Regions from separate parts of the Paenibacillus sp. sgz302148 genome, predicted to be linked through region 2. Evidence: riboswitches for the same ligand, from Rfam matches in the RefSeq annotation. Region 2 holds a riboswitch; the other holds the start of a gene.
What was found. Region 2 has a riboswitch for preQ1 ahead of queC (7-cyano-7-deazaguanine synthase QueC). Riboswitches for the same ligand answer to the same signal wherever they lie in the genome.
Positions count from the first base shown of each region.

Region 1 (16,109 bases), 120 kb from region 2:
GTAGCCGGAAGAAATGGACGGACATCCATTCGGCGTCAGGCAGAGGAGGCCGATCATGCGCGGGATATTGCCCTTTTTGAAACCGTACCGCCTTGCTATGGGCGTAGCCTTGTTTCTAATGCTCGTGGAGTTGGTCGTCGAGCTGCTCCAGCCGTTGTTCATGTCGAAGATGATTGACGACGGCATCTTGAAGGGAGATATCTCCGTCGTCCTGTTGTGGGGCGGTGTCATGGCCTTGTTCACGATCGTTTCATTCGCTTCGGGATTGATTAACTCGTTTTATGCAGCCCACGCGAGCCAAAGTTTCGGTGCGGATATCCGGGAAAAGCTGTACGGCAAAATACAATCGCTTACATTCGCGGCATTCAGCCGTTTTGCGACCTCATCTTTGATTACGCGATTGACGAACGATGTCACGCAAATTCAGAATACGTTGTTTATGGGCTTGCGTATCGCCATGCGCGCTCCGCTGCTCGTCATCGGCGGCGTGACGATGGCATTCGTCGTTCATGCCAAGCTTGCGTTTATCGTAGCGGTTATGATCCCGGTTGTTGTTCTGTTTCTGCTGCAAGTGATGAAGCTAACGGGCAAGCTGTTCCGCTCGGTTCAGGAGAAGCTCGATGGCGTGAACGGCGTCATGCAGGAAAATTTGTCGAGGATGCGGCTGATCAAAGCGTTTCTTCGGCGGAAGCACGAGGTGCAGCGGTTCACCCGGGCGAGCGGCGAGCTGATGGATCGGACCGTATCCGCGCTCCGCATCGTTGAATCGTCCATGCCGGTAGTCCTGCTCATTATGAACGTGAGCGTAATCGTCGTTTTATGGTACGGCAGACATCAGATCGACAGCGGCGGTGCCAGTGTCGGAGCCGTCGTCGCCGTCGTCAACTACGCGGTGCGCATTACGGCTGCGCTATCGATCGTGTCGATGATCATCATGGCTTTTGCCCGGGCCAAGGCTTCCGCCGCCCGCATCTCCGAAGTGCTGGAAACCGAGGACGTAACCGGAGTTGCCTTGCAGTCGAAGATCGGTGCGGTAAGCGGAAATAGGGGAGAGGGCGATGTTGAATTTGAGCGCGTTTCGTTCCGTTACCCGGGCAGCCGGGCTGAGGTGCTGGATGGCGTCAGCTTCCGGGCAAGAGGCGGGGAACGAATTGCGATCATGGGCGCGACGGGATCGGGCAAATCAACCCTGTTCCAGCTGCTGCTGCGGCTTTACGATATCGAGCAAGGAGCGATCCGAGTCGACGGCGTCGATATTCGCGACGTGAGCCCGGGCGAAGTGCGTCAAGCTATCGGGTATGTGCCGCAGGAGGCGATGCTGTTCAGCGGAACCGTAAGGGAGAATATCGCCTGGGGCAACGAATACGCGTCGGAGGACGAAATCGTCGAAGCGGCCAAGCGGGCGCAAATCCACGATACGATCGCGAAGCTGCCGCAAGGGTACGATACGGTTATCGGGCAGCGCGGCGTCAATTTGTCCGGCGGACAGAAACAGCGGTTATCCATTGCCCGCGCACTTGTTCGCAAGCCGGCGGTGCTGCTGCTCGACGACAGCACGAGCGCGCTTGACGTCAAGACCGAGGCGAAGCTTCTTCAAGAGCTGAAGGCGTTATCCTGCACGACGCTGATGATCACGCAAAAAATAAGCACGGCAACGGGCGCGGACCGTATCGTGCTGCTGGAGGACGGCGCCGTTCTTGCTGCGGGAAGCCATGACGAGCTCGTGCGTCACTCCTCCTTATATCAGCGCATATACCGTTCGCAGGTCGGAGAGGAGGGCGCTGAGGATGCTCAAGGAATTAAGCAAACCTTTTCAATATCCTAGAGGAAAGCAGCAGCCAAAAGGGAAACAAGCTATGGGCCAAACCGCTCCCCAAGCAGGGGACACGGCCAAGGGCAAACGGGGAGCCAAAGATTGGCGCGGCACGTTACAACGGATCTGGGCTTACCTTGCCGCAAGCAAAGGCAAGCTGGCAGCGGTTCTATGCATGGTGGTGGCAAGCTCGCTGCTGGCACTGCTAGGTCCGTTCCTGATCGGCCGCGCCATCGACGACTACATCGTAGACCGAAGCCACGACGGCCTGCTGCAGCTTCTCATCGGACTGGCCGGCGTATACGCCTTTTATTCGCTATCGCTCTGGCTGCAGAACGTATGGATGATTGGCATCGCGCAAAACACGGTATACCGGATGCGGACCGAGCTGTTCCGGCATTTGCACAAGCTGCCGATTTCGTTTTTCGACAAGCGCCGCCATGGCGAGCTGATGAGCCGCGTGACGAACGATATCGATAACGTGAGCTCTACGCTGAACAGCTCGTTCATTCAGGTGATCTCCAGCGTGCTGACCCTGCTCGGAACTTTGTCCGTCATGATTTGGCTGAGCCCGCAGCTCACCCTGCTGACCTTGATCGTCGTGCCGTTATTAATTTACGGCTTGCGCTGGATCACTTCTCGGACCGGCCGGTTATTCAAGGAGCAGCAGCGGAATTTGGGCGATATGAACGGATTTATCGAGGAAACGATGTCCGGGCAAATGATCGTCAAAAGCTTTTCGCTGGAAACCAAATTGATGGCCGAATTCCGCGGCAAAAACGAGCGGCTGAAGGTATCCGCCTTCTGGGCGCAAACATTCACGGGCTTCATTCCGAAGCTGATGAACGCATTGAACAACTTAAGCTTCGTGATCGTGGCGGGCATCGGAGGCGTGTTTGCGCTGAACGGCGCGATTACGATCGGAACGATCGTTATTTTCGCCGAATATTCGCGGCAGTTCACAAGACCGCTGAGCGACCTCGCGAACCAGTTCAACACCGTGCTGTCGGCGGTGGCCGGCGCGGAGCGGGTGTTCGAGCTACTGGACGAGGAAGAGGAGCGCAACGATGAACGAACGGCGGTATCGCTGGAACGTGTGGAAGGGCATGTACAATTCTCGGATGTTTGCTTCTCTTACGAGCAGGATGGCGAGACGATCGCCGATTTGAGCTTTGAAGCGAAGCCGGGGGAAACGATCGCTTTGGTCGGTCCGACCGGAGCGGGCAAAACGACGGTGATCAACCTGCTCTCGCGGTTTTACGACGCAGATAGCGGCGTGATCCGCATCGACGGCCACGACGTCAAGACGATCCGGCGCGAAAGCCTTCGCGCGCATATGGCCTTTGTGCTGCAGGATTCGTTCTTGTTCCGGGGAACGATTCGGGACAACATTCGTTACGGGCGGCTGGACGCAACCGACGAAGAGATCGCGGAAGCGGCGAAGGAAGCCAACGCCCATTCGTTTATTATGAAGCTGCCGGACGGCTACGACACGATGCTGAAGCACGAAGGCGCAGGCATCAGCCAAGGCCAGAAGCAGTTGATCTCGATCGCGAGGGCCATTGTGGCGAATCCTGCCGTTCTCATACTGGATGAGGCGACGAGCAGCATCGATACGATTACGGAGCTTCAAATCCAGGAAGCGTTGCAGCGTCTGATGCGTGGGCGAACTAGCTTCATTATAGCTCATCGCTTGAATACGGTTAGGAATGCCGACCGCATTATCGTTCTGAAGGAAGGAAGACTTCTCGAGCAAGGATCCCATGAAGAGCTGCTTCGTGAACATGGTTTTTACCATGAGCTTTTCACCCAGACGATGAAATGATTCAATTCCGTGGGTGATATTTGGAAGGATTATCCGTCGCCTTGTAGAATCCAATAAGTCGGAGGTGCTGCGGATGCCCATTCAATATCCATTGCGGGAAGAACCCGGCAAAACGATGTTTGTATTCGAGAAGCAAGGCAAGGTATACGGCCATATCGTCAAAAATCGGACGGATAAAGCGCCGGCCAAGTTTTTGTTCGAAACGCCGAAGTTCGATTCGATCGAGCAGCTCAAGGCGGAGTATCCCGAGGCGGAATAACCAGATTATGCATCTTTCACATCCCCGGGTTTCTATGCTATAGTACGGATAACTAAAGAAGAAATCCGGAACCGGCGAGCCTCCCGCTTGCCGTTTTCGGGAGAGGTTCGCGAACTCCCTCTATAAAAAACTAAGGAAAACGATATCGCGCAAGGTATCGTTTTCTTCCTTTAGGGTTTCTTTATAGCACGTTCCAAGAATCTCTTCTTCTCAAGTTCAACGATGAGAAAAAGAGGAGATTGACGATGAAACAAAACAAAGCGATCGTCGTATTCAGCGGCGGTCAAGACAGCACGACCTGCCTGTTCTGGGCGCGGGAACGATTCCAAGAAGTCGAAGCCATTACGTTTAATTACGGACAGCGCCACAAGATCGAGTTGGAATGCGCCGCAAGCATTGCCAAGGAATTAGGGATCAGACATCATGTGCTGGACATGTCCTTATTGAATCAGTTGGCTCCCAACGCGCTTACGCGGGATGATATCGCGATTGAGGAGGAGCCGGGAAAGCTTCCTACTACCTTCGTCGACGGCCGGAATTTGCTGTTCTTGTCATTCGCTGCCGTCTTGGCGAAGCAGATCGGGGCCCGGCATATCGTCACGGGCGTATGCGAAACGGATTTTAGCGGTTATCCGGACTGCCGGGACGTGTTCATCAAATCGCTGAACGTGACGTTGAATTTATCGATGGATTACCCTTTCGTTATTGAAACTCCGTTAATGTGGATCGATAAATCGGAAACCTGGGCGCTGGCGGATCGTCTTGGCGCTTTCGAATTTGTGCGCCATAAAACCGTCACCTGCTACAACGGAAGCATTGCCGACGGCTGCGGGGAATGTCCTGCTTGCCGGCTTCGCCGCAAAGGCTTGGACGAGTATCTGGCAACGCGAGGCGAGGTGGACAAGCGATGATTCAACAAATTTATCCTTCGATCCAGCATTCTTTCAAGTATGAATTGAACAAGGACATTCACTTCGCGGCGGCTCATTATATCCCAAGCGAAGATGCCGGCAAATGCCGTCAGATGCATGGACATACGTATTTCGCCAATATCACCATTGCCGGAAATGAACTGGATGCGTCGGGGTTCCTCGTTAATTTTGCGACGATCAAGCAGCTGATTCACGACCGTTTTGATCATACGCTTTTGAATGACGATATCGCCTGCTTCGACGACGGGGATTCCCGCCGATTTCCGACAACCGAGATCGTCGCGAGAACAATGGCCGACCTCATTCAGCGCCACTTGGACGATACGGCCAATCGGCCTGTTTGCCTGCAAGTTTTTTTGAGGGAAACGCCAACCAGCTATGTCGTATACCGTCCGAAAGCGGGGGATCGGCATGGAGAATAACCGCATTCCCGTTCTCGAAATATTTGGTCCCACCATCCAGGGAGAAGGCATGGTGATCGGGCAAAAAACGATGTTCGTCCGCACGGCCGGCTGTGATTATGCCTGCACTTGGTGCGACTCCAGCTTTACTTGGGACGGATCGGCGAAGCATGAAATCCAGTGGATGACGGCAGATGAGGTTGTGAATGAACTGCGCCGCTTGGGAGGAGCGGCTTTCGGCCATGTTACGATTTCCGGGGGCAATCCCGCTTTACTCAAGCAGGTCGGGGACTTGGTCGATGTACTGCATGAGCAGGGGATCGGCGTTGCGCTGGAAACGCAAGGAAGCCGGTGGCAGGATTGGTTTTTGGACATCGACGACTTAACGCTTTCGCCGAAGCCTCCAAGCTCTACGATGGAGACCGATTGGCAGAAGCTTGACGATATCGTGGATCGGCTCTTGAACCAGAAGCGGAACTTCAGCTTGAAGGTCGTTGTTTTTGACGAGGGAGATTTAGAATACGCGGTAAATGTGCATCTCCGTTATCCTAAGGTACCTATGTATCTGCAGGCGGGTAACGACGATGTCGCGGAAGCGGACTGCGATGTGCTGCGGAACCGCCTTATCACGCGTTACGAATGGCTGATCGCAAAGGTCATGGCATCCGAGCAATTGAAGCAGGTCAGGGTACTGCCGCAGCTTCATACGTGGGTTTGGGGGAACAAACGCTGCGTATGACCGGGAGATAGAACTAGGAAGTCCATACGACGCTAACATAAAGAAGCTTCAGGTCAGTCGAAATATTTTCGGCAGCCTGAAGCTTTTTATATTAATGCGATTGCAGCTTACGTTTTGCAATGAGGCCTTTCTTCACTTCAAGCTCTCGCGCGCGGCGCGGCAGAAACGTTCCAGCGCTTCCTCCACGATTGCCCGCGGACAAGCCAAATTGATTCGCAGGTAGCCTTCGCTGCCGAATACCGACCCTTCGCTGAACGCGACTTTTGCTTGCTGGAACATGAGCTCCTTCAAGCCTTTCACGTCTTTGCCGAGTCCGCGGCAGTCAACCCATAACAGGTATGTGCCTTCCGGCCGCATCGGCTTCACTTCCGGCAAATGCTCCGCCAAATACGAGATGGCGTAGTCGACGTTGCCTTGAATATAAACGAGCAGTTCGTCCAGCCAGCCTTCGCTTTCGTTGTAGGCGGCGATTACGGCATCCGGGAAGAAATAGTGCATCATATGCAGGCTGAGCGCTTTGATCCGGGAGTCGAGCTTGCGTTTCAGCTCCGGATTCGGCGTTACGACATAGGATGCTTGCAGGCCCGGAAGGTTGAACGTTTTCGTCGGTGCGAGGCAAGTAAGCGTCCGGTTCGCATGGTCTTCCGACAACGACGCGAACGGATAGTGCGTATGACCCGGCAGCGCAAGGTCGCAGTGAATTTCGTCGGATACGACGATGACGTCGTATTTGCGGCACAGCTCGCCGAGGCGAAGCAGCTCTTCTTTCTCCCATACGCGTCCGCCCGGGTTGTGCGGGCTGCACAGCAGCATCAGCTTCGCTCCGCCGCGCATCCATTCTTCCAGGTTGTCATAGTCCATCTCGAATCGCCCGTTGCGTTCGATAAGCGGGCTTTTGGCCACCTCGCGCCCGTTCAACTTAATGACATCGTAGAATGGGTAATATACAGGCGATTGCAAGATGACTTTGCTCCCCGGCTCGCTGAATTGCTCAACGGCCAAGCTTAACGCAGGCACGATGCCCGGCGTATCGGACAGCCAATTCGGATCGATCACCCAGTTGTGGCGTTTCCGAAACCACTTGACGATCGCATCCACGAAATCTTCCGTCCGGATCGTATACCCGTACGTGCTTTGCGAGGCCCGTTTCATAATCGCTTCGCGAACGGCGGGCGGGCTTTCGAAATCCATGTCGGCAACCCATAGCGGAAGAATGTCCTTCTCCCCGAACAGCTTCTCCGACTGGTCCCATTTATACGAGCGCGTATTGCGCCTGTCGATCGAGCGGTCAAAATCATAACGTTTCGTGCTCATATGATCCATTCCTCCGTCCTCAATTTACGTCAGCTAGTCGCGACTTTCATCTCCTAGTTTACCTCAGAGCGGAGGGCAGGTCTACTGCTTGGGGGAACGCATTTTCATCCAGCGACAGCCGCTCAATTTTCTTGACCGCGAACCGCGCGCTCCTTGATTATCGGCTTAGGCTTTACGCCGGATTTGCTGCCTCCGAGCTTATTCGCCCCCACGACGCCCGCAATAATCAGCACAGAGCCGACGACATGATAACCCGTAATGCTTTCGCCGAGGAACAAAGCCCCCGCCAGCATGGAAACAATGGTCGACAGGTTGGAGAATACGCTCATTTTCGAAGCTTCCATCTTGGACAGTATATAGTTGCTCGTCAATGCGGTGACGAGAGACGACGCGATGCCTAGGAACAGAATCGCAACAAGAAAAGTGCCGCTTGCGAGCGGGACGAAGAAACGGTCCATTGTATTCAACGATGCGTGTTCGGCAAGAGATACGACCAGAAAAGTGACAAATCCGAGACCGAGCATGAAATAGCTGATTTCAGGCGGACTGAACTGCTTCGACAGCGAGCGGGCAAGCACGCCGTAGCTTGCGAAAGCGACGCAGGTCAAGAACAGCAGCGAAATGCCGAGCATATTCGACAGGTCCAGGCGTCCCCCTTTCATGACGAAAATAAACACCACGCCGAACACCGAAAGGAAAATCGATAGCTTCTGCAAAAGTGTGGTCGTTTCCTTCAAAAATAACGCGGCGAACAGCATCGTGACGACAGGCGTAAATGCATACAGAATGCCGCCTTCGGCAGAGGAGGCGTGCTGCAGTCCGAACGCCTGCAGCGTGAAGAAAGCGAGCGGATACGTCAGCGACAGCAGCATCAGTTTATGCAGCGGCTTGCCGCGATAGCGGAGCTTCACCCAGCCGAATGCTACGGGAATCGACATGACCAGAAACGATGCGGCGAAGCGAAAGGTCAAGGTGTCGAGCGGCGAGCCGTGCTCCAGCGCCGTCTTCGCGAACAGAAACGAAAAGCCGATAATGACGGCATTCAGTACGGCAAGCAAATAAGCAAGCTTTAGTCCGTTGTTGGTGTTGGTACTCATAAGACAACATCCTTTCCTTAAAGCAAATTTCGGGAGTTGTGCCGGCGAACGACGTTCTCCATTAGGATCAATGTAAGGCAGTACGGAACTGCTAACAATAACGAAAATCGAGTACTGTATCGATACAGTTGAGAGAAGCACGCAACGAAAGTGCCCTTTTATGGTATATAATAAAACTACCACTTAACGAATCAGGAGAACGCTATGAAAACAAATGCCGCCCGCATGCTGGATGCCGCCCGCGTGGCCTACCGGCTCATGCAATATGAAATCGATGAAGACAATTTTAATGCCGCAACCGCCGCGGATAAGCTCGGTTTGCCCGCAGCGTCGGTGTTCAAGACATTGGTCCTCAAGGGCGATCGCACAGGTCCACTCGTCGTATGCCTGCCCGGCGATCTGGAGCTGAACCTGAAAAGCGCCGCCGCCGTTAGCGGCAACAAGAGCGTAGCGATGGTTCCGGTAAGCGAAATCTTGGCGTTGACGGGTTATGTTCGCGGAGGCGTATCACCGCTTGGGATGAAGAAGAAGTTTCCGACTTTCATCCACCTGACGGCGCTTGAATTGGACGAAGTGGGCATTAGCGGAGGCAAATGGGGGCTGGAAATCGTATTAAGCGGCACCGATCTGATCGCCGTCACGCAAGCGAAAACAGCCGACCTCGGCATGCCTAAGCCATGAGAAAATACGACCTGATCCTGACGGACATGGAGCGCCGGATGAACGAGGGGGCCTACCGCCCCGGGCAGAAGCTGCCTTCGGTCCGCTCCGCCGCAGCGTCGTACGGATGCAGCGTCAGCACGATATCCCGCGCTTATTCGGAATTGGAACGGCGCCATCTCATTTATTCCATCCCGCAAAGCGGATACTACGTTGTGGGGAAACCGGAGCGGCCGCTGGACCAGGAGCATGCGAAGATTGACTTCACATCGGCGTCGCCGGATTTGCACGCTTTTCCTTATATTGATTTCCAGCATTGCTTGAACAAGGCGATCGATATATACAAATACGAGCTGTTCACATACGGTGACGCGCTGGGGCTCGAATCGCTGCGGCATACCCTTGTGTCTCACCTCGCGAATGACCAGGTTTTTGCAAAGGTTGATCAAATCATCATAACATCCAGCGTCCAGCAGGCTTTAACGATTTTGGCCAAAATGCCGTTTCCGAACGGCAAGCAAACGATCCTCGTCGAACAGCCGACCTATGATCTATATTTGCGATTTTTGGAAGAGGAAGGCGTCCCGGTAGCCGGCCTTTCCAGAACGGCGGCAGGGATCGATTTGCAGGAGCTGGAATATCGATTCAAGCATGATGGGATCAAATTTTTTTACACGATGTCGCGTTACCATAATCCACTGGGAACTTCGTACTCGGAAGAGACGCGCAAAGCGATTGCGAAGCTGGCCGGCAAATACGACGTTTACGTCGTGGAAGACGATTATATGGCCGATCTTGGGGAGGAACGCGGATTCGAGCCGATTCACGCTTATGACCGGACTTCGCATGTCGTTTATTTAAAAAGCTTTTCCAAAATCGTGTTCCCCGGCTTGCGTTTAGGCGCCGCAGTGTTGCCCGATCAACTGATACAGCCGTTCCATCGCCACAAATCATACGTCGATACTTCATTACTGTCCCAAGCGGCGCTGGAGATTTACATCAAGAACGGCATGTACGATCGCCATAAGCACCGGATCAGAGACATATATGCCCAGCGAATTCGCGCTTTTTACGAGGCCATATCGGATTATAACAACGACGGTTTGCTGGAGGTCCCTCAGGGGGCATCCGGCGTTCATATGCATGTTAAAGTTCCGCGGACCGCAAATTTGGACCAACTGGTAGCCAGGCTGGCACGAAGGGGAATTATTATGGTACATGGCGGTCGCTTCTATTTGTCCGATTATTTGGACCGGGAAAAGTTTCTGCGAATCAGCATCTCCAGGACGACGCCGGAGCAAATCGCCATCGGGGTGAACGCCATTGTAGAGGAAATTAGAGGAAACAAGCTCGACTACGGATACACGAAATAGGGACTTATGGCACATAGGCCGTAAGTCTCTTTTTTTGTCGATTTTGTTCTTTTGCCGTGATATCATTCCAATATTGTCCACATATATGTTGCTAGATGGGAGAGAGTTACAGGGATGAAAAAGCTAGTGTTTGGGCTCGTTTTGGCTATGATGGTCCATGTGTTGGCGGCCTACGCGTCTTCTGCGGAGACTGCGGTGGGAGGCAAGTCCAAGATCGTTTCGGTTCTCGACAAAGAAACGTTCCTGATGGACGACGGTTCGATGTGGGGGCAAACTTCGATCAGGGCGTCTAGCACGCCAATCAAGATATCGTTTCGATTGCAAGCGACGGGCATGACGGCTGTGCGTTGACCCGATCAGGCAAAGTATACGGCTGGTCCGTGGTTGGGAAGCTGCAGGAAGAGAAAGACATGACCGATGTCGGCAAAATTTTCAACGGCGGCTAGGGGGCGGGCCGCTAGTTCAGGAGCGAGTTTGAGCTTTTGTCGGTATCCCGCTTGCTCAGGAGCAGGCTGAGCTATGTCGATATCCCACTTGCTCAGGGACGAGTTAGAGCTTTTGTCGATATCCCGCTTGCTCAGGTACGAGTTAGAGCTTTTGTCGATATCCTGTTTGCTCAGGTACGAGTTAGAGCTTTTGTCGGTATCCCGCTTGCTGAGGAGCGAGTTAAAAGCTTTTGTCGATATCCCGCTTGCTCAGGAGCGAGTTAGAGCTTTTGTCGATATCCCGCTTGCTCAGGAGCTTGAGCTTTTGTCGATATCCCGCTTGCTCAGGAGTGAGTTTGAGCTTTTGTCGATATACCGCTTGCTCAGGAGTGAGTTTGAGCTTTTGTCGATATCCTGCTTGCTCAGGAGCGAGTTAGAGCTTTTGTCGATATCCCGCTTGCTCAGGAGCAAGTTGAGCTTTTGTCGATATCCCGCTAGTTCAGGAGCCAGTTGAGCTTTTGCCGATATCCCGCTAGTTCAGGAAATAGTGGGATTTTTGTGACCGTTCGCTAAGTTAGAAAGGTCCCGTTTTCAAGGCTCGCATTCATTTAGGATTCAATCATTGTTAAAGACATGGCAGCGTGATTCGATGAAGTCAAAACAGTTCGATGGTTTCATCCAAGCTTTTTCTTCCTGAGCCAACGGGATATCGACATAAGGACGGCATCAAGCGGAGATTGCTGCATGCTGCCAGGAAGGTGCTTCGTCTTCAAATCCCGCGTTCCCTCGTCATGCGAATTGGAAGGAGGGACCTGAGTGAAAGGGATATCGACAAAAGGGATGGTTTTTAAAAGGTTGGTTTTTCTATGAGGAATATTTATCCAAAATACTCCTGCCGACAAATATCCCGGATTCCTTCGTGATCCGAATGCTGCCGGTTTCTTTCATAACAGCCTCGACGAAGCTTTTGAATTCCTCCGCGCGTTCCGGGGCAAGAACGATCTCGTCCTCTTGGAGTCCGTTGCAGGATAAGACATAATTCACGATGGCGTCGGCTTCCGTGACAATTAATCCGTCTTCGTAGTAACGTACCTCAACGGAGTCGAAATAACGTTCCAACTGCGCCTGCCCGTTATCAAGGGAGAAGTTGGCTTCGATGGACCCGAGCACGCGGTCGTATTTCGTATCGGGGTCGAATTGCCTCATCAGCTGCTTCATCTCCAGCATGTTATTCGATCCGATGGTTGTTGCGTAGAACGAGCCCCCCGGCTTCAGAATGCGGGCTATCTCCGACAAACCTTTAGGCCGGTCGGACAAATGGTAGAGCATATGGTTGGCGATGACGGTATCGAATGTATGATCCGGGTAATGAATGCTGTGGGCGTCGATCGCTTCGTATGTGAAGTCATGGGAGACTTGCTCCAAGCTCTTCCGGGTTGCATCCAGCATGCCTTCGGAATAATCGGAAAGGGTGATGTTCCAGTGGGCGGGGATTCTGCCCGCATTCGCCATCCACAAGAGTCCGTTGCCGCAGCCCAGCTCCAGAACGTTGGCATGATCTCCCGCATGGATTTGGTCGAACACCCATAGCGGCCATGGATATTTGTTCGTGCTGAAGTTTGCGTGGAGGTAGATTCGCGCCTTGAATTTATCGGCGGTGGCGTATTGCTGCCTGCTAAACGTTGCGGCATCGCTTGGTTTTTCGGTCATTTGGGTATTCTCCCTCGTTTGGTTTTTTCGGCTTGTACCGCCTGCGTCCGAGATTGTCTCCATTGTTTCATCGTTTCCCCGTACCGCAGCAGCATCGACGCGAGGCCCTGCACATCTTCTCCGCTCCAATCCTTTAAGATCCCCGCAAGTCCTTCAATACTTCGCTCAAGAAAAATGGTGAGCTGGTCTTCGCCGTCCGGCGTTATCCGGATCAGGCTGGAGCGCTGATCGGCAGGATCGGTCGTCACGGCGACTTGACCGGCTGCCTCGAGTGTTTGAATCCGCCGCGTTACGGAGGAAGGATTGAACTGAAGCTCCTCGGCGATATCCGAAGGTCGCAACTGACCGCGAATTTTGAGCTGCATCAAAATTTCGAACGTGATCCGGTCCAGATCGGACCGCATGTCTTGCGCTTTCTTGAACTCCTGGATGAGAAGCAGCGTCCCGTGGGCCAGCTTCTGCAAGTCGTCTCGTTCTATCGTCATTACGGTTTCCTCCTTATGGAAATGAGTATACGAAATTTATTTGCTTCGTGCAAGCAAATAAAAGTACAGGAGATGATAAATTATTTCATCGTTTCACTTGACAAATATTTTTATAATGTCATAATGATAATATCAAAACGAATCAAAAGGGGGTGCCTACCATGACGACGGATGAAAGCAAAACGTATTCCGCCGCAAACTACCGGACGCCGGACGGCGCGCCAGCGGATATCGTTATTTTCACGATTACGTCGGAAGCGCAAAAGAAAGGAACCAAAGCGCTGCCGAAGCGGGAGCTTAAGGTGCTGCTGATCCAGCGTAAAGTGTGGCCCTTCGCGGGCATGTGGGCGCTGCCGGGCGGATTTTCAAGGGATACCGAATCGATGCACGAAACGGCAAGGCGGGAGCTGCAAGAAGAAACGGGCGTTGACGGCGTTCATATCGAGCATTTTAACGTATATTCCGCTCCGGGTCGGGACCCTCGTGGCTGGATTATTTCGAACGCCTACCTGGCACTCGTGAATGAACGGTTTCTCAAGGATCGCCGGGCATCGGACGATGCGGCCGACGTCGGATTGTTTACGGTGGAGGAGGCATTAAACGAGCTGGAGCTTGCTTTTGACCATAAGCAAATCATTCAAGATGCGCTTGCGAGGATCAAGGAGAAAATGCTCGTCACCCCGATCGCCAAAGAATTTCTGCCGGAAACGTTCACGCTGAGCGAGCTGTACCAGGTCATCCAGACCGTCGTGCCGGAATTCGAGGAGGCGAACTTCATCCGCAAATTGAAGTCGACGCAAAGCCGCAGCGGTTTGCTGGAGGAAGTCATCGACACTCAAGGAAATCCGTTAAAATCAAACGAATATTCGCAGCGGGCCGCGCAGCTGTATCGGTTCAGCGGGGAAGTGCCTACGTTGTCTTTGTATAGCTAAATTTTTTTAAACATTGATATTGTCGTAATGATATTATCGATTTGAAATTCAGGAGGAGATTCCGATGAACAAATGGTACACGATGCCGATTCTAATGATCGCGATGCTGGCCGTCGCTTATTACACGTCTTCGACGCCGCTTGAAATTGTCGCAACGACAACGGGGATGTTAAGCGTATGGCTTACGGCGCGGGAAAATATTTGGAGCTGGCCGATCGGCTTAGTCAACGTAGCATGTTTCTTTTACATGTTCTATGAAGTGAAGCTTTACGCGGATATGACGCTGCAGGTGTTCTTTTTCTTCTTGAGTGTGTACGGCTGGATCATTTGGCTGACGAAACGCGGCGGCGGCAAAGTTCGTCCGACGAGACGAATTTCGCTTCGGCTTGCGGTTACGCTGGCGATCGTGCTTGTGGCCGCGACCAGCGGCTGGGGATACGTGCTGGAACGATTTACGGATGCTTCGATCCCGTACGTGGATGCTTTTATTGCGACGTTAAGCATCATTGCGCAGTACCTGCTGTCGAGCAAGGTGCTGGAGAGCTGGTACGGCTGGATCGCCGTCGACGTGCTGTCGATCGGGATGTACGCCTACAAAGGACTGGGCGCGCTGGCCTTCTTGTATATGATTTTTCTCGGCATCGCCATTGCCGGCCTGCTGGGTTGGAAACGACAATTCGAACGGAGTGAAACGACATGGGCGACAAAAAGATCGGTTTGACATTAGGCAAATTCGCGCCGCTGCACCGAGGCCATCAATTTATGATTGAAACGGCGATTAAGGAAACCGACGAAACAATCGTCATCATCTACGATTGTCCCGAAACGACGAACGTGCCGCTTTCTGTACGCTCAGGTTGGATTAAGTCGCTGTATCCGGACGTGGAAGTGATCGAGGCTTGGGACGGTCCGACCGAAATGGGCGATACGCCGGAAATCAAGCGAAAGCAGGAGGATTATATTCTCGGTCTGTTGAAAGGCAGGAAGATCACGCATTTTTATTCCAGCGAATTTTACGGCGAGCATATGAGCGAGGCGCTTGGCGCGGTGAATCGTCAGGTTGACCCGGATCGGGAGACGTTTCCCGTCTCCGGCACGGCGGTTCGGCAGAACCCTTACGCGAACAAAGCGTTCGTGCATCCCTTGGTGTATCGGGGTCTCGTGACGACCGTCGTCTTGCTCGGCGCGCCGTCCACCGGCAAAACAACGCTCGCCGCGGCGCTAGCCGCAAATTTCGATACGGCATGGATGCCGGAATACGGCCGGGAATATTGGGAGAAGCACCAGTCGGAACGGCGATTGACGCCGGAGCAGCTCGTCGAGATTGCGGAAGGCCATGTCGAGCGAGAGGATAAGCTTGTTTGCGATGCGAACGGTTATCTTTTTGTCGACACGAATGCCATCACAACGTACATGTTCGCCTTGGATTATCACGGCGAGGCGCTGCCTCGGCTCGTCGAGTTGGCGGATCAGGCCGCCAGCCGCTACGATCTCGTATTTCTATGCGGCGACGATATACCGTATGACTATACGTGGGACCGATCGGGCGACGTACACCGGCACATTTTTCAGAAGAAGTTCAAGGCGGACTTAATCTCGCGGAAGATTCCGTTTATCTCGTTGCATGGCAATCTGGAAGAACGCATCGGCACCGTGATGGCCGTTTTGGCGCAATATGAGAAGTATCGCAGCTTGGGAGAGCTGTTCATTAGGAGGTAGTGAAGATGAATCGGGAACAAAGAGTCAGGATTGCGAAAGAAACGGTTGAAATTTTGGAAAAAAGTTTTTATGCGAATCGGGCAGGTCAAACGATTGATCTCAAAAATACGCTGACAGCGTCGATTGAACAGTCGATGTTGTACACGCCGGGCATGGTCGAGTCCTTGCGGCGAGAGGCTTTGGCAGCCGTCCGTCATCCTGAGGAAACCATAATCGAAGTGACGAACGAAACGACGCTGCACGCTGCCAGGCGATGCATTGATGCAGGGGACGGCAAAACCGTTTGCTTGAACTTCGCTTCCGCCAAAAATCCAGGCGGCGGGTTCCTGAACGGGAGTCAAGCGCAAGAAGAAAGCCTGGCCAGGGCGAGCGGTTTATACCCCTGCATCGCGCAGATGAAGGAGATGTATGAACATAATCGAGGC
Region 1 is NZ_JBVYOJ010000008.1:242,005-258,113, forward strand. It holds gene AC0LWM_RS14185 (ABC transporter ATP-binding protein) at 56-1,825, shown strand; gene AC0LWM_RS14190 (ABC transporter ATP-binding protein) at 1,788-3,638, shown strand; gene AC0LWM_RS14195 (hypothetical protein) at 3,712-3,897, shown strand; PreQ1 riboswitch class I at 3,994-4,037, shown strand; gene queC (7-cyano-7-deazaguanine synthase QueC) at 4,143-4,808, shown strand; gene AC0LWM_RS14205 (6-pyruvoyl trahydropterin synthase family protein) at 4,805-5,251, shown strand; gene queE (7-carboxy-7-deazaguanine synthase QueE) at 5,241-5,969, shown strand; gene AC0LWM_RS14215 (MalY/PatB family protein) at 6,102-7,283, opposite strand; gene AC0LWM_RS14220 (DMT family transporter) at 7,406-8,380, opposite strand; gene ybaK (Cys-tRNA(Pro) deacylase) at 8,585-9,061, shown strand; gene AC0LWM_RS14230 (aminotransferase-like domain-containing protein) at 9,058-10,413, shown strand; gene AC0LWM_RS14235 (hypothetical protein) at 10,528-10,764, shown strand; gene AC0LWM_RS14240 (class I SAM-dependent methyltransferase) at 11,703-12,548, opposite strand; gene AC0LWM_RS14245 (MarR family winged helix-turn-helix transcriptional regulator) at 12,545-13,033, opposite strand; gene AC0LWM_RS14250 (NUDIX domain-containing protein) at 13,195-13,965, shown strand; gene pnuC (nicotinamide riboside transporter PnuC) at 14,030-14,686, shown strand; gene AC0LWM_RS14260 (AAA family ATPase) at 14,662-15,684, shown strand; gene AC0LWM_RS14265 (TIGR02452 family protein) at 15,690-16,109, shown strand, end outside.
Region 1: it holds a riboswitch for preQ1, as region 2 does, so the genes downstream of both, queC (7-cyano-7-deazaguanine synthase QueC) here and queC (7-cyano-7-deazaguanine synthase QueC) in region 2, are expected to answer to the same signal.

Region 2 (16,109 bases):
GGCTTCAGTAGGAGCGACCGCGCAAGCGCAACGCGCTGCTGCTGTCCTCCCGAAAGCTGGGTCGGAAGCTTCTTCTCCGCCCCGGGCAGCCTCACCAAGCGAAGCGCGCCGGCTACCGCCTCGCGTATTTCCGCTTTGGGCATCTTGCGTATGTGAAGGCCGAATGCCAGATTGTCATAGACGGACATATGCGGCCATAAATTGTAGCTTTGAAACACCATCGAAGTCGGCCGTTTCTCCGGGGGAAGCTTTACGACGCTTTGTCCTTCGATCAAGATATCTCCGGAGTCCGGTTCCAGAAATCCGCCGATGCTTCGCAGCACCGTCGTTTTGCCGCAGCCCGAAGGGCCGAGCAGCGTCACAAGCTCGCCTTTGGCGACATCCAGGTTGATCCCGGTTACGCCTTCGCCCGTTTTGTATCGTTTGGAAAGATTGCGTATGGAAAGTTGCATGCTTCTGTTTTAACCTCCGATCGGGTTTATTCGGTTTACTTGACTTGAAATCCGCTCGCGAGCACATCCGCGCTCACCAATCGCTGCGCCGCAAGAAGCAGAATCAGGGTCGGCAGCGTCAAAATAATCGAGAATACGGCCCCCGCGCTGGCGGGAAAATCCGAAACGATCGAATACATGACGACCGGCATCGTTTTGAAATCCGGTATGCCGACAAGGAACGTACCTTGCGCCTCGTCCAGCGAATTAAGGAACGTGAAGACAGAGGCGACGAGAATTCCTGGCATCGCCATCGGCAGCGTAATGCTGCGGAAGACGCGGAACGGTGAAGCGCCGACGTCTCTCGCGGATTCTTCCTGCGCGGCGTGCACGTTGCGGAAAGCCGCCGTCGGGATCCAGGTCATGAACATCAGAACGTTGATCATATGGATCAGCACGACGCCGAGCAGCGTGTTCATCAGACCGAGCCGGTAGAACAGAACGGCAATGGCGACGTACAGCCCCATCTTGGGAAAAGCGTGCGTCAGTAGAAACGAAAACAGGAACACTTTTTTGAACGGAAACCGGATTCGGGCAAAAGCGTATGCCGCGGGTATGCAAAGCACGATCGACAAGGCGGTCACGCAAGCGGCAATGACAAAAGACAGGCCGATGGACGAGGCGATATCCTCTTTGCTCAGGACGAAGCTCCACCATTTCAGCGACCATTGGTGCGGCAAAGCATCGGGATAAGACCACTGGCCGCTAAACGCCAGAACGGCAAGATTCAGCAACGGCCCGGCGAAAAAAACGGCAAATACGGTCAATAAAACAAACTCGACGATTCTGCGAATGCCGACCGCACGGAAATACCACATTACGATTCGTTTCTCCTTTCGTCATCAACGGCGAGCCGTTTTAGGTTGATCGATACGTAGACTGCCTCACGATCAGCTCGCTCGGGTATATGTTCAGCTTAGGCACATCCTGTTCCTTGCGGATCAGCCTATCGAGCAAATCGACCGCGTCCCTGCCCATGCTCGCCGTATCGATTTGCACCGACGTCAGCCCCGGCGTGTACATCGCCGCGTAATCGATATTGTCGAAGCCCAAGACGGAGGCTTGTCCCGGAACGGCAATCGCATGCTCCAGCAGCGCCTTCATCGCCCCAAGCGCCAGCATGTCGTTCGTGGCCACCAAAGCGCCGATTCTTTCTCCGGAAAACCAGTCGATATGCTCCTTCATCAGCGCGTATCCCTGCTCGAACGTCGAATCCCGGGATGAGACGATATCCAGCGTCTCGGCTCCTCCAAGCTGCTCCAAACCGCGTTTGAACCCTTCCAAGCGAAGGTTATGGCTGCGATGCTCCTGAGGTCCCGCGATCACGAGAAAATGCCGGTGGCCCAGCCCGTACAGATGGGAAGCCGCCTTCGCCCCTCCCTCCTCGTCGTCGCTGACGAGATGAATGACCTCCGGATCGTCCGTCGATCCGTTGACCATCAGGTACGGCACGTTAAACTTTTTCACGTAATCGATGACGTTTTTGCGCAAGCGGCTGATCAGAATGAGACCGTCCACCCGCTGCTCGAGCAAATAATCGGTCGAACGGAGCGACATTTCGCGGTCCGTCTTTAGAAATATCGAGTAGCCTTTCGCTTCGGCTTGCATGAGGACGGCGTCGATCAGCTTGCTGTACAGCGGATGAGAGACGATCGGCAGCGTCTCGCGAAAGACGATGACGCCGATGTTATGGGTTCGCTGCGACACCATTGCCCGCGCTACGGCGCTAGGCTTGTATTGCAATTGTTCTATAATCTTCATGACGCGCTCCCGAACTTCGGGGCTTGCATACCCGTTCCCGGATATGACGCGTGATGCGGTCGATCTGGACACGCCGGCCAGAGCCGCGATCTCGTTGATGTTATATCCCATTTACCGACTGAACTCCCTATTTCCAATTTGCCTTCACGACCTGAAGCATATCGACGGCCCGCGTCGTAATCGAACGTACGCCAAGCTCCGCGCAGCGCCTCATTTCCTCCGCTTCATCGATAGTCCAGACATACACGGGTAGCCCGGCGTCTTCGGCGATTTCCATCATTCTGCCGTTTAAAACTTGGTACGGCACATTCAGGCCGAAGCACCCGGCATCGAGCGCTTCTTTGCACGACTCCCTCACCGCTTCCTCGTACGCCATCGTTCGAAAATGCTGAACATTCACGTTGAGCAGCTTCCGCATTCCTGGCACAACGCTCTTCGCCTTGAGTGCACGCTCATAAAAGCAGCCGGTCATAAATACGCGATCCGCTATATCGGTCCGTTGAATCAGCCGGGAAACCGGCTCGAGCGCATCGTCCGTTTTCATATCCAGATTGATCATCGTATCGGAGCCTTTCACAAGCGCCAACAGTTCCTCCAGAGCGACAACCGGCGTTTCGGCAATCTCTCGCAGCTCCTGATAAGTCATGCCGGAGAGGCTTGCCGTCTCTCCGCTCGCCGTTCGGATTTCGTCGTCATGGCTAAGGACGAGTATTCCGTCTTGGGTCGACCGTATATCGTCTTCGATAATATCGACGCCAAGCGCCAACGCGGCGCGTCCGGACGCCATGGAATTATCGGGCGTTCCCATGCAGCCCGTATGCGCGGTAATAAGCGGGAATTCATTCATATGGCTACCTCCCGGTCAAAATAAATGGCGTTCGTAAAAGCGATCAACGTGCGTACGCCGCGTACGATGCCCCAAAGCTCGGCTCTGATCCAAACCGGGCGCTTCTCGCTTGAACTAAGCCCGATTTCGTAGTGCTTGTCCTCCGCTCCAAGGTGCAACTCGGCAAGGCATCCTTCGCTGCTGTTAACAACGAGCCGGAATGACTGGTCTGGAAGCTGCCACAATCCTTTCCGGGCGGAAAACGAGACGTTCACATGAGCAGTATAGCGCTCATTGTCATCGGGATGGCCTGCAGGAACCGCGGCACCAAGCTCGTAAGTTGCTCCGCTCGCTTCGCCGAGCACCTTCATCGTGACGAGCGGGCCGATCGTGACGGCAACCCGGCCCTCTCTCAAGGCGTTCACCGCCGCTTCCTGTATGGAAGCATCCTCTTCCTTCAGCCCAAGATAGGTGACGGACAAGGGGTCCTCCGTCTCCTCTTGACGATGCCAATCTCGCCCGGAGGTTGCCGCGATGCGCACGCCATCGTTCAGAAGATGCGTCCATAACGCGAAGGCCCGCAGGTTATCCTGCTTCACCGGCGCGAAGGTCGTCGACCACACCTCGATATAATCGAAATCGTTCCAGTCGCGGATGTTGAATTCCCAGAAGCATCCCGTACAGATGGGCGTACCGATCCGGAACGGATGAGCCAAACCGGCGACGCCTCCTTGTTTGTGCACCTCCGTAACATTGGCATGAATCGCATCCGGCTCCGCTTTCCGCCAATCGACGAACGCGTCCAAGCCGACGGTGACCATATGTCCGTAAAAGGTCGTCCACTCCATCCCCGGAAGTATGGCGATCCCCGTTTCCCTCTCGATGTCCTCTTTCCTCTGCAAGCCCGACATCGTGTTATGGTCGGTCAAAGCGATACATTCGAAGCCGAGCCGCTTCGCTGCCGCAGCAAGCTCGAGCAGCGTTTGTTTGCCGTCACTATGGATCGTATGGGTGTGAAGCTCGCAAGCCAGCCATTTCATTCGGCATCCTCCTCGTCCGCCCACACCCGGAGCCGGTATGTGCAGCTTTCCGTCACGACGGAATGAACGCTGACCGTAACGGTCCATTCACCCGCTCCGATTGGCCCTTTCATCAGGCCTGGTGAAGCTTCCTCTGCGGATAGGAATAGCAGTTGGTTCTGGTCGTGCCGATGGCATGCACCTCGGTAGCCGTCCGGCGCATCCACGGATAAGGTCAATAAATTCGAAAGCTTCGTCTCGCGCTCCAAATGTCGCCGCGCCGCAGTTCTTTGCTCAGGTTCGAAGTAACGGTCGATGCAGGCCGCCACATACTCCCTCGTGAGCTCCCCGTCCTCAAGCAGCTTCGGGGAATACGAAAATTCAATGTGCAGCTTGGACTTCGGCCGCAAGAGCTCGAACTTGCTGCTAATATGCGTACTCGTATCGAGCGGCGATAAGGTTTGCATCTTATCGATCAGCATCGTCGATCGTATCCTTTCCTCTTGAATGTGGGATCGATCTCAGATGGGATCGTTCTCACATCTCCAATGTACATCCGAAATGTTCGAGCTTTGTTATCCGGGTTAAAATGTTTTGTAAATGGGGTTTTGGGCAAAAGCTGAAGACATCATTAACAAACAAGCAAGCCGAGCGGGACATGATGCAAGTCGCCTACGCCCAACAAAACGGCTGGTGCGATCCGAATTAAATCATGATATCGTAGTACGCGGCTGGTTTTTCACGAATGAAATGTACCTGTGGGAGATTTTGTGAGACAACGTCATTGTTTGGTTGAGGAGATTGCGAAGACAATCACTTCGGTTCATGTGGCGAGGCTTTATATGTAGAAAAGAAAGCTCCCGGGTGAACGGGAGCTTTTTGGGAATTGGTCAATAATGGAATAATTTATTCCTGACCAGCGAAAAACTTTACTTTACATGTACCGTATTCATGAACATGTTAAAGTTATTTGGCATCGTTCGAAAAAATCTTGAGTAGAGGTGCGGTCTGGCTATAAAAAGGGTCATGACCCTTTCGATCAAAGTATCTTGATACTAGAACATTCCGGATCGGATCAAAAAAGAATAATGATCTTTTTATTGGTAAGTATTCTCTCTGTATCATTCATGCTACCACGAATATCTCTTTCTCCGATCACACCCCGCGTTTATTCCCCCAGATCCACGTATGGAGCTGCGGAAGCACTCGAACGGCATTCAACTCCGTAGATTCCATTACGGCGTCAACCAACCATTCATACCGCTTCACAAGGTGTTTCAACAATACCGTAGGGTCACTTTCTGTTAGGTTATCATTCCCTATTTGTACATAAAGCACGCACGCCGGGTATTTCCGATGCACCTTCCCTGCATACTGCAAATCCAGTTCATCGAACACGACAACTTTCAAGCTGAAGCTCCGCCCCGCTTCGGTCAGTTTCTCCACGATGCTGTCCAACACATCCCAGTTCATGCTCATGCCCGAGCTTGGTGGCTTCGGCGATAGTGTCAACTCGTCGATGGACAGAAACCAGTCCTGCCAGCGGCTGCCCTGTGTCTCTAAGGCTACCTTCATACCCTTGTCATGGAGCAGATCGATCAGTTCGTGCATACCTCCGATTAGTGCAGGATTGCCCCCCGAAATCGTAACATGGGAGAAGGCTTCCCCTCCAAGCCTCAAGAGCTCGGCTGCAATATCCTCGGCGGTGAGCATACGAATGTCCTGCTTCCCGGTCCCGTCCCATGTAAAGGCGGAATCACACCAGGAGCATGAGTAATCGCAACCTGCTGTGCGTACGAACATGGTTTTTTGACCGATGACCATGCCCTCACCTTGAACTGTCGGGCCGAATACTTCCATCACTGGTATACGTGCTGTTCTCATCGTTTACCTCCCGATAACGGGCGGTACACCACGTAGCTTGTCGGCGTCTCCCGCAAGAAAATTTGCGCACATATCGGCTTATTCGGCGTTTTATCCAAATAGGCTTGGATAATTTCGCACATTGTTCTGGCGACAACCTCAGTCGTCGGGAAACGCGCTTCGTTCTCATCACTAAAAAAGTCATTATGATCGTTCAGCAAGGAATGGTCGAAACGGTCACTAATCAATTTCTTTATCGTTGAAAAATTTACCAAGAAGCCGGATCCATCCAGTTCATCACCGACAATCGTCACGTTGGCATAATACGTATGACCATGTACTCGGCTGCATTTTCCAGCGCTTTCGCTCGGGATATAGTGAGCTGCCGCGAACTGGAAATCCTTGTTCAATTCGAACCGAAAGTTGTGTGCAACGGTAGGATAGGTTTGATGGATCATTATTACTGCGCCCCACTTTTCCTGGACATATACTCCTGCAATCCGTTCGCTCGCAAGCGGCATGCCGGACACTCGCCGCAGCCGTCGGCGATTACACCATTATAGCAAGTAAGTGATTTATTCCGCACATAATCAAATGCCCCAAGTTTATCGGCCAGTTCCCAGGTATCTGCCTTCGTGAGCCACATCAATGGCGTATCGATAACGAACTGATAATCCATTGATAAATTCAACGTCACATTCAAAGACTTAATGAATATATCCCTGCAATCCGGATAGCCGCTGAAATCTGTCTCGCATACCCCGGTTACAATATGTTTTGCGCCGACCTGCTTCGCTAGAACAGCAGCAAAGGATATAAATAGCAAGTTACGCCCGTCCACAAATGTCGTCGGCAGTTGCCCTTCCTTCTCTTCAATGGCAATCTCATCCCTCGTTAACGCGTTCGGAGCCAACTGGCCCAGTAGTGACATATCGAGCACATGATGCTTAATGTTCTGCTCCTTGGCAATACTGGCCGCACATTCGAGCTCTAACTTGTGACGCTGGCCGTAATTGAACGTAACCACCTCTACTACGTTGAAGCGCTCCAACGCCCAGAACAGGCAGGTGGTGCTATCTTGACCGCCGCTAAAAACGACGATGGCTTTTTCCTTCTTCATCCTATTATCCCCTCTCTTGTATATCGGCACCCGGCGCGAGCGGAGCATAGAGATTCAAGAACAACTCTCTTCTTAGGAACCATGAAAAAAACGATATCCTAAGGATATCGTTCCCTTAGTTTTTTATAGAGGGTGTCGCTAGAACCTCTCCTGGAGCCATTCATGCTGTTACGCTCGGATGATTTCAGATTTGTATATTATCTTACCATTATACCGCAGTTTGGCTAAGCTTGCATCTCAAAGCTTTTTCCATAAAGGTGATCTGCTTGCGCCCCCTCATTAAGAAATAATGCCTGCGGCATCTAACTTTCTTGCGAGGATGGTATATAACTTAAATGTCTTGCCTTATATCAAATTTTATGATATTTTAGAGTTGTCCGAAAGCATCGGCAAGCCCCTGTTGAGAAGCACTCACAGGGGTTTTTATTTGTCGAGAAAACGATGAAGAAGCGGGGATAGGGGCAGATATTAACAGAAAATTGTTCGATGAGGGGCAAGTAAGGCGAATTTTTATTAGGCAGATCCATCGGATCTGCCTAATATTCAAGAAAAGTATACGAATTTCTTACCAAGTGTTTGTAGAGTTGACTTTGCCATCAATACCTCATCTTTCCACGACCAGTTCTCACTTCCGATTGGGTTCGCTTTGTATGATCCATGCCCGATTAAACAAACGACATGTTCCGCGCGAGTAACGGCTACATAAAAGGTGCGAGCCTCTTCTTCGAGTAAATTATGGCGATATTGAGCAGTCCAATTATCAAATTTCGAGGAGCGACCGTGCCCTCCTGGCAGTTCAAGATCGAGTCCCCATCCGGGAATTTCGAAGAAGGTAGGCATCTGGTCGTCACTGAGCAATCTGCGACCAATATCGGGAATGATAACAATCGGGTACTCTAAACCCTTGGCGGAATGAACAGTTGAGAATCGAACCGCATTAGGCTTACTTTCTTCGTCTCCTGTATCCGCTTCGTCCATCTCCATTCCGGATAGCAAGGCCAACTGGAACCGATCGAAAAACTGTTGCAACGTCAGAGCTTCCGAATCCATCAATTCACGGGACCACATCACCAACTTCTCCAGATTAGCCACTGCCTGTAAATTGCCCTGCTTCCCGTAATATTCCCGTGCCCTGGTGAATTCGTACATATAGGTCAGCAACTGTGGTACGAGATCAACCTTCATCCTTTTGCGTACATTCCGAATTCCCTCTAACCATTCCGAGCAATCCTCTTCCTCTTCGAACCAATCCCTAAGAACTAGATTTGTCCCATCACTCCGGTATATTGAACTTGGAGTGATAAACGGAAGGAACGGGGTACCAAGCGCCAAATCGAGGGACACGTCGTCGGGATACTTTAATATCGCCTGTAGCATATGATAGCATGCCACTATTTCCGGTTTACGAAAAAAGCCACCACCCGTGTCCGTTACGACGGGAATATCGGATGGAAACCGAGAGTAAAAACTTTGCATTTGGTAATTGGAACGGAACAGAACACAAATGTCTTGGTACTTTACCGGGCGCATTCCCTGGTGCCGGTCATGGATCCGTTGATCGAGAAACTCTCGGATCTTATGTATCGTCCGCTCTGCAATGGGTTGTTCACGCTCCTTGTAAATCTCAATATGCTCATAATGGAACGGGACAAGAGTATCATTCGGCACATGCGCATCATCCGCTTTGGTTAATTTTTCTTGCAAAAACTCGTATCGCCGCCCCATGTCATCAAATAAAGCCGATTGTACCGAATGCAAAGGCTCAGTCGGACGACGGGATGCGCTCAGTGAAAGAGGAGTTGTATTGTTCTTTTCCGAGATTTTGCGTATAACCGAATGATCGGCGCCGCGGAACCCATAGATCGCCTGTTTGCGGTCGCCCACCACCAGCACGTGTGTAAGCCAGGGCGACAAAGACTGGATGATGTTCATCTGAAGTTCATCAGTATCCTGGAATTCATCCACAAACAAATAACGGAATCGCGATGCAACCAAGGGGCCAATTTGATCCTTGTATTGCTCGACGAGCGCCGCACATTTGTGCAGCAGATCGTTCGTGTCGACGCCGCCTTTCTCGCGCTTCAGATTCCCATAATGCCGATCGAGTTTTTCCAGCATGCATGCTACGGCGTTTCGGTAAGCCTGGTCTTCGTCGTTTTCATTTTGCCGCAATGTTTCAGCAACCACTTCTGTTATCGAACGTCCACGCCTCCGGATATGTTCATACCAGCCCTCCAACTTTTCAGCCATCACGTGGGGAGCCCAAAGGACATGCTCCGTGTTAAACAACCCGGCAGTCAGCGGGTCGTCCAACGCTTCGTTCATCGTGACTTTAAGTGCAGTCAAGAAATGATGGCGCGCCATCAAGATCTCGGATTCGTGAGCGATAAGTTCCGTATATCCGAAATTGCGCAGCAGCATGGCACAAAAGCGGTGAATCGTACCTATAAACGTCGAGGCGATACGCTCCTTCTGTTCGAACCAGCGAACACGCTGGTCCCAGTCGCCGGCTTGCTCCGCATCCCGAATCCGCTCACGAACCCCACTCTCCAATCGTTCCCGCATTTCATCGGTTGCTTTATTTGTAAAAGTAATTAGTGCGAAATCATCGATGTTGACTTTCTCCTCATTGACCAGATGCAGGACGGACGCCACCATGGTACGTGTTTTTCCAGAACCTGCACCTGCGGAAACAACCGTGATCGAGTCCGGTTGCATAACGCTGTCAACGATATCGGCTTGCTCGCGTGACAATCGTACCCCGCCGCGCTCAATTCTCATACCGTCACACCTCTCCCTGTTGATCGGTGATACCCAAACATTCCAACCGAACCGGACAAGACGTGCAATGATCTCCGGCATGTTTGGGAAATTTGTTTTGCTCGATACTCCTTACGAAGTGGCCGATTCGCTCCGGCATACTCGCAAAATGCCTATCCAGCATGCTCGTATAACGGTTGTCGGTCGCTTTCTGCTTTTTCTCCACGGCGAAGTAAGCGTTTATTGAATTTCTCCACCACGAAACGGCCTGATATTGGCTGCGGAAAAGTCGGACGCCGTCAATCTCGACCTCTTCCGTAACGGCTTCAGGTAAATTCTCGTTTTCCTTTTCACCGGGTAGGAGCCATTCTCCTGTCTGAATATCCCCTAGAACTGGAATATCGAAAAGTGCGGTTTTGACCATAAACGGAACGTCTATGTTAACTCTTACCGTTCGCTCTTCATGTCCGTCGTCGACCATCACCCGGAAGGACTCTCTAGCGCCTTTGACGATATGACGAAAATACCGGTAACGCACTTTGCTGAAAAATGCGAGTTGACCTTTGACCTGCAGTTCAATTGCGTGCCACGTGATTGGGCTGAAAGCCGGAAACAAATTGAGAACATCAGCTTTAGACGTCTCCATGAGACCGAGCATATGTTGGTAAAATTCCACGCTGCTCGTTTGCGGCGGTGTTCTTCCCGACAATTCCAGCAGCCCGTATATCCGGTTTAGCCAGGTGGCCTGAGCATATATCTCCAACTGCCATTCGCTGCGATACATCCTGGCCTCTGGGTGTAGAAGTTCCAGCCTATAACGGAGCGGACATAGACCGTAATGTGCCAATTCGTTCAAGTCATAAAACTTTCGTTTGGCGGTCCGCACTTTTACTTCTTTCACTCCGCCGTGAGCCCGGCTTAAATCAAGCGTGTCCAAGATGCCTTGGACTGTTCTTTTCGTACCGAGCAACAGTTCAACTTCCTGCATATATGAACTGGGCTGGAAGGAGCGGTCTCCGTCCTTCTGCGCGTAACTGAGCACCAGCCTTTCCTCTGAGGCACGAACGACCGTCAGAAACATATACCGCTCTGTCGCTAAGTGTTTCTCCCTTCCATCGATATAGAATGGCCACGGTTCCGGATAAAGCACCGGCACATGCACATTGTCACATCCGACGTACACAACCGCTTTATAAGACATGCCGTCCATCGTTTCCGGCGTGACGATACGCAGTAAAGCCGGGTTTGCTTGAACGTCGTCCACTTCCTCTTCGCTTTCGTCATTCTCGTTCGGAACCCGAGTCAAAGCATTTATCGCGTCACCGAACTCTTCCGTCGTGAGCGGAATCGAGAAATACCCGCTCAAGTCCCGAAATACCGACTGAATTAGCTCCAACACTTCCCGCTCCGCCTTGCGAAGGTCGTTCGGCAGCATTTTATTCAATTCTTCCTGCAATATCTGGATATGTCTTGCAACAGATCTCTCTCCTTGACAGAACAGACGAGAGCATACCGAATCTAGCAGTGCGACAACTTCGGTCCATTTGCGGATCGTCTCCGTGTCCGCCAGTTGCACGGGAAGTCGGAACACTGTCTCTTCCTCGCAATTCCGCTCCAACCGGCGCAAAACAGCCATCCAGTCTTCCCTGGTCTGGCATGCCGTGAAGTACTGGAATTTCATTGCGCGAAACGCTGGTGTCGAGTCCTGAACGGCCGCGCCCAACCATCCTGATGACAATATCGTCTCAAGAGAGTCTGCTTGAAGAAAAAGTTTATCGTCCTGCCAAATTTGATAAAGGTTGAGAATGAACCGTCCTACAGGCGTAAGCAGCAGTAGTCTCGGATTCGAAACCAATTCCACTTCTCTCTTCTGCCCGCTGGTTCGATCCACATACGTAAGTGGATTCATCGTCATGTAATCCCGAAGACGGTCGACGAACTCTTTCGAACGCCTCATGACGACTGCAACGTCTTTTGGCTCGTATTCGCCGCTGTCGAACCAATGTTTCAACTGCACGATACACCCTTGCAGTTCGCGGTCGCGATTCGGATACTGCATCAGCGTTACGTTTGCAACTGGTTCAGCAAACAGCGTAGGTTTTCCGAACTGCAGCATATGGCGCTGAACATGCGCAATATCATCTTTTTCGCTGATTGGAGGCGTGTCGATGGAATAACGACGTTTCCCTATAAAACGGTACGTTTCCTCAATAACCTGGTACGCCTGCCGCTGCTGTTCCCGATAAGGAACGAGGAATACGACTTCCTTTCCTTGATTATCGCACTGCTCTATAAACCATCGCTGTAGTTCAGTCAAATAAGTGAAACCTTCCATAACGACCAGTTCAGTCGGTGCCGCACGAACTGCCAAGTAATCGTGCGCAGCGGCTTCGAACAGCCGTTTTTTTACATTTTCCAAGTTATCGTAAAACGAAGCCTGAATGGCCTTTAAGTGCATTTCGATGACTGGATTCACAAGCAGATCCCGTTTCGGCTGAGGGAGCGGTTTTTTTCGAAGGTCGATGCCTTCCGCAGCGAGACTGTACAGGATGCGAATCCACGAGGAAAAGTCATGGCGCAGCAAATCGCGAAGATGAGGATCGCCTTTGGATATCTCATTCATCGCCCGGTACAACATCGTCTTCTCTTCTCCCCGGGAAGATAATGCAAATCCTTGCTTCGTCCATGCCCTTATGACGTCAGCAAACAACGCCATCTTCTTTGCTTCGCCCTTATCGTTCGTGAACCGTTGTTCTTCCTTTATTAATCCGTTACGTTCCCGTTCGGCAGATAGTGCTTTAGTCGCGGTTATGTAGGTATACTCACGCCCTTTAATGATAAGCTGTTCAATCTTTGCGCGGTCCGGCAGACGGTTTTCATACGTAAACAAAGTGAGCATCCGATCCCTCCAGGACATATTCGGATTTTGGCCAAGAAAAAGGCCTTTGGGCAGAGTGCTCCCAAAGGCCTAAATGAATAATACCATATATACACTCTATTGGAAATAGGAACATAATAAGAACAGTTCCATGTTACGAAGACATCTTCTCCTTGGCGTACGCCTCAAACCGCTCGAGAATACCAGCCTCCCCCGAACTTCGCGGATAAATAGGCTCTGCACGCAGTTGATCCCGGATACCGTACGTCAGCGCATGAGAAATACACACCGTGACGACAATGGATAAGTCCGACTGTCGCGCGTAAGCCGTCGTCTGTTCGGTGGCTCGGTCATGTGTACAGACGCGGGTTTTCAGCCGCCCGTTGCGGCGCATGATCTGTTCGGCGGCACGGCGTGCGGCCTTCTCCCTGCATGAGAAAATCGTTATCGTCATTTGCGGAAGATTCTTAAGCGGATCGTCGGAGTCCTCCTCTCTGCGGTTCATATGCCGCTTAAGTTGCTGCAGGATCATGTAGTCGCCAGTCACCGCTTCACCGAGTTCGATCAGAAACGGCAACAGCCAATTCGTATGTTCATCCATCTTGTCGTACAGTTTGCCGACCCACTTGTCCCACACGGGTTTAATCTCCATGCCGGGCACGCCATAATCGTGAAACAGTTCCATACAGTCAAACGCGACAGACAGTAGATTGGGGATAGGTTGAAACGTCATCCAGTCCCTCGTATTCCGCCACTGTGTATCTGTCGCCTCGGGCTTTTTCCTCAGCAAACCGTCGAGAAGCCTCAATAAGTCCTGCAACGTATGTTCGTTTTTGCTGGCGAACATCCGGACGGTGTCGGCCAAATTTTCGTAAAATTCCGTTTCGCTTCCTTCCGGAAAGTCCGGATCGTGCGTGACATACCGGACAAAAGGAGAAAGCGATCGTACCAACATACCTTTTTTAGCGGCTTCCGGTTCTTCTATTACCCATTGCGTCAGCCATTCGTTAATGTGCCGAATCGCCGTCGGTGTCCAATTATCGTAGCTCTCTTCGAGCCGGTCCAGCCAGTCCGTCAGAAACTGATAATCTTCTTCCGCTTCAAACAGAATGCGATACCATATTTCCCACTCCTTCGGGATGAGCCGGTTCTCGATGTCGAGCCATATCGGATCCGCCAGAACGGACCGTCCCGACAGACGCATACGAATCCGGTGAATCAACCGCAGGCATGGGAGCAAATCCGGACAAGGCCTTTCTCCGGCTTTCTGCAAAAACGGAAACAGCACTTGCAAAAATTCCGTTGACGCAAATTTGTGCCACCCTTCCGTGAGTTCACTAAACAACTGGCGGTATTCAATCAGGGAGAGCCCCAAATCGAGCAGCACATCGGACCAGTCAGCTGCAATCTTCATTTCATCGCGAATGCCGTGCATATGAGATAAGAATAGTTGGTAGAGTTCGAAATACACCGGCTTCAACTCCGGACGTGGCCACTTCGGATCACCCACGAAATAGCGAAGTAAATAGGGCAGCGATACATTCAGCACTTCACTTCCTACTGTCGTATCATCATTCCGTAGATGGACGAGAAGCCGTTCGATTTCCGTACCGTTATTGAGAAAACCGTCGCGTGTCCACTCGTCGGCTCCGCGTTTCGCCAGATCAATCGCAACGTAGGGATCCAGACTGGTAAGCCGACTGAACCATTCGTTCCAGTTGCCGGGCATTGAGGAGGAAACGTCCCTACCGGGGCCGGTACGCAGATGTGGTACCAAATACTCGTAGCAGACGCGGAGTTGTCTGCTGGTCAATATCGTTCGCCACTCGCTTTCGCTCAAGTGCGAAACCGAATCCGCAACCTGCTTATCGATCTTCAGATCCTGAATTTCAAACGCACACAATAGCATTAACTGATATTGCTCTTTCGAAGCGGATAGCCCGGAAACGATCGCGAAAGCATCTTCAAACCGGCCTTGATCGGCGAGAGCTTTGGCCTCTTCCAGCGAATGCACTGCAGGTCCGGATCCAGTTGAGTCGCCACATGCTCCCGCCGAACCGGCAAGTGACCTTAACAGTTGTTCCGTTTCGGTACCTATACCGGCAGCGAGCAATTCGCTTTGCAATTCTGGCTGCGGAGTGTCCGGGGTGACCGCGCGCAACATGAAACTGATCAGTGTCTCCGGGTGCGAAAGCGACCCGCGTACACGGTAAAGCGACTGGTATTGCGGCCATACCGCTTGTGAAAATGCGGTTTTCAGCGCCAGCGGGTCGTGCCTGTGTTCTTTCAAGTAAACCGCATAAACGGCGCGAATTAACCCTTCCGTAATGCGGGAAGGACGAGATGCCTTAAGCAAATCTTCCATTTGCGGGTGGGTCACAATATCGTGCCAGCGTTCAAAGCGAGCCAGCATGTCTATGCGCATGAACAAAACATTCCGCGGATCTACCAGGCGGTAACGTTCCAATAAACTGATTTGCGTTTCGGCACTTTCAATATCTCGCGCTTGCAGCGCTAGCTCAAAGCTGCGGAGCAATTGGAACGGATCCTGGGGAATACGAGCACGACGCTCCGGCCGCCCCTCCAACAGCATGAACATCAGTTGAATTTTCTCGCCGATCATGTTGTCATCGCCGCGAAAGGTAAAATAATGTCCCTGAGTAAACGATTCGGCGATCAGGTCCGCTGCATGAGGTGCCCCGCTGAGACGATAGCCGCCGAAGTCACTGTAAGTCGGTCCGATAAATGATCGGATCTGCTCCCGCAGTTGAATGAACGATGTTTCGTCAAACGCGAGGGCATACCAGGTAAACGTTTTGTCGCGCTCCATGAATGGCAGCACCGTGGGGGAAGGCCGGTTGCCTTCAAGTCTAGATATATATGGGTAAACCTTGCCAAGCGCCCCTGATTCAATTCGATCCCAGGTAATCAGGTTAGGGCTTGCGAAGAAGTGTTCTAGGAAGTACCTTACATCGGGTGTCATCACTCCGTATCCCCCTTTCCCCACCATCTGCTCCAGACGATCCGGTTCTCAGCCACTTCAGCGGGATCCGCTGTATACTGAAGAAACTCTTCGTATGTCGTTATTCCATTGTAAGTGAAATTCATCGAACCACTTATAAAATAGGAGTCCCCGAGCAATCCTTTACCGTGAAGAACCGCATTATACCGCACATCGAATGACTTGGACGTCTTTTGTTGGATAGATTTGACAAACTCTTCATTATGATCGAGTCTCCGGGTTTCCAGAAAAAATTCCGTGCCCCGTTCTATCACATGGGCAATGACATCGGAGAACGTAATGTCTTTTCGCGCCCATTGTGGTTCAAGCAGCAAAAACTCATTCGAACGGTTACGTATGACCGAAATATCGGACACCCAAGGGGAGGCA
Region 2 is NZ_JBVYOJ010000008.1:120,898-137,006, reverse strand. It holds gene AC0LWM_RS13760 (ABC transporter ATP-binding protein) at 1-452, opposite strand, end outside; gene AC0LWM_RS13755 (ABC transporter permease) at 488-1,309, opposite strand; gene AC0LWM_RS13750 (LacI family DNA-binding transcriptional regulator) at 1,350-2,363, opposite strand; gene AC0LWM_RS13745 (glycerophosphodiester phosphodiesterase) at 2,380-3,099, opposite strand; gene AC0LWM_RS13740 (CehA/McbA family metallohydrolase) at 3,096-4,118, opposite strand; gene AC0LWM_RS13735 (hypothetical protein) at 4,115-4,579, opposite strand; gene queE (7-carboxy-7-deazaguanine synthase QueE) at 5,253-5,981, opposite strand; gene queD (6-carboxytetrahydropterin synthase QueD) at 5,978-6,418, opposite strand; gene queC (7-cyano-7-deazaguanine synthase QueC) at 6,421-7,080, opposite strand; PreQ1 riboswitch class I at 7,190-7,234, opposite strand; gene AC0LWM_RS13715 (UvrD-helicase domain-containing protein) at 7,624-9,861, opposite strand; gene AC0LWM_RS13710 (PD-(D/E)XK nuclease family protein) at 9,866-12,739, opposite strand; gene AC0LWM_RS13705 (hypothetical protein) at 12,873-15,701, opposite strand; gene dpdK (phospholipase D-like domain-containing protein DpdK) at 15,701-16,109, opposite strand, start outside.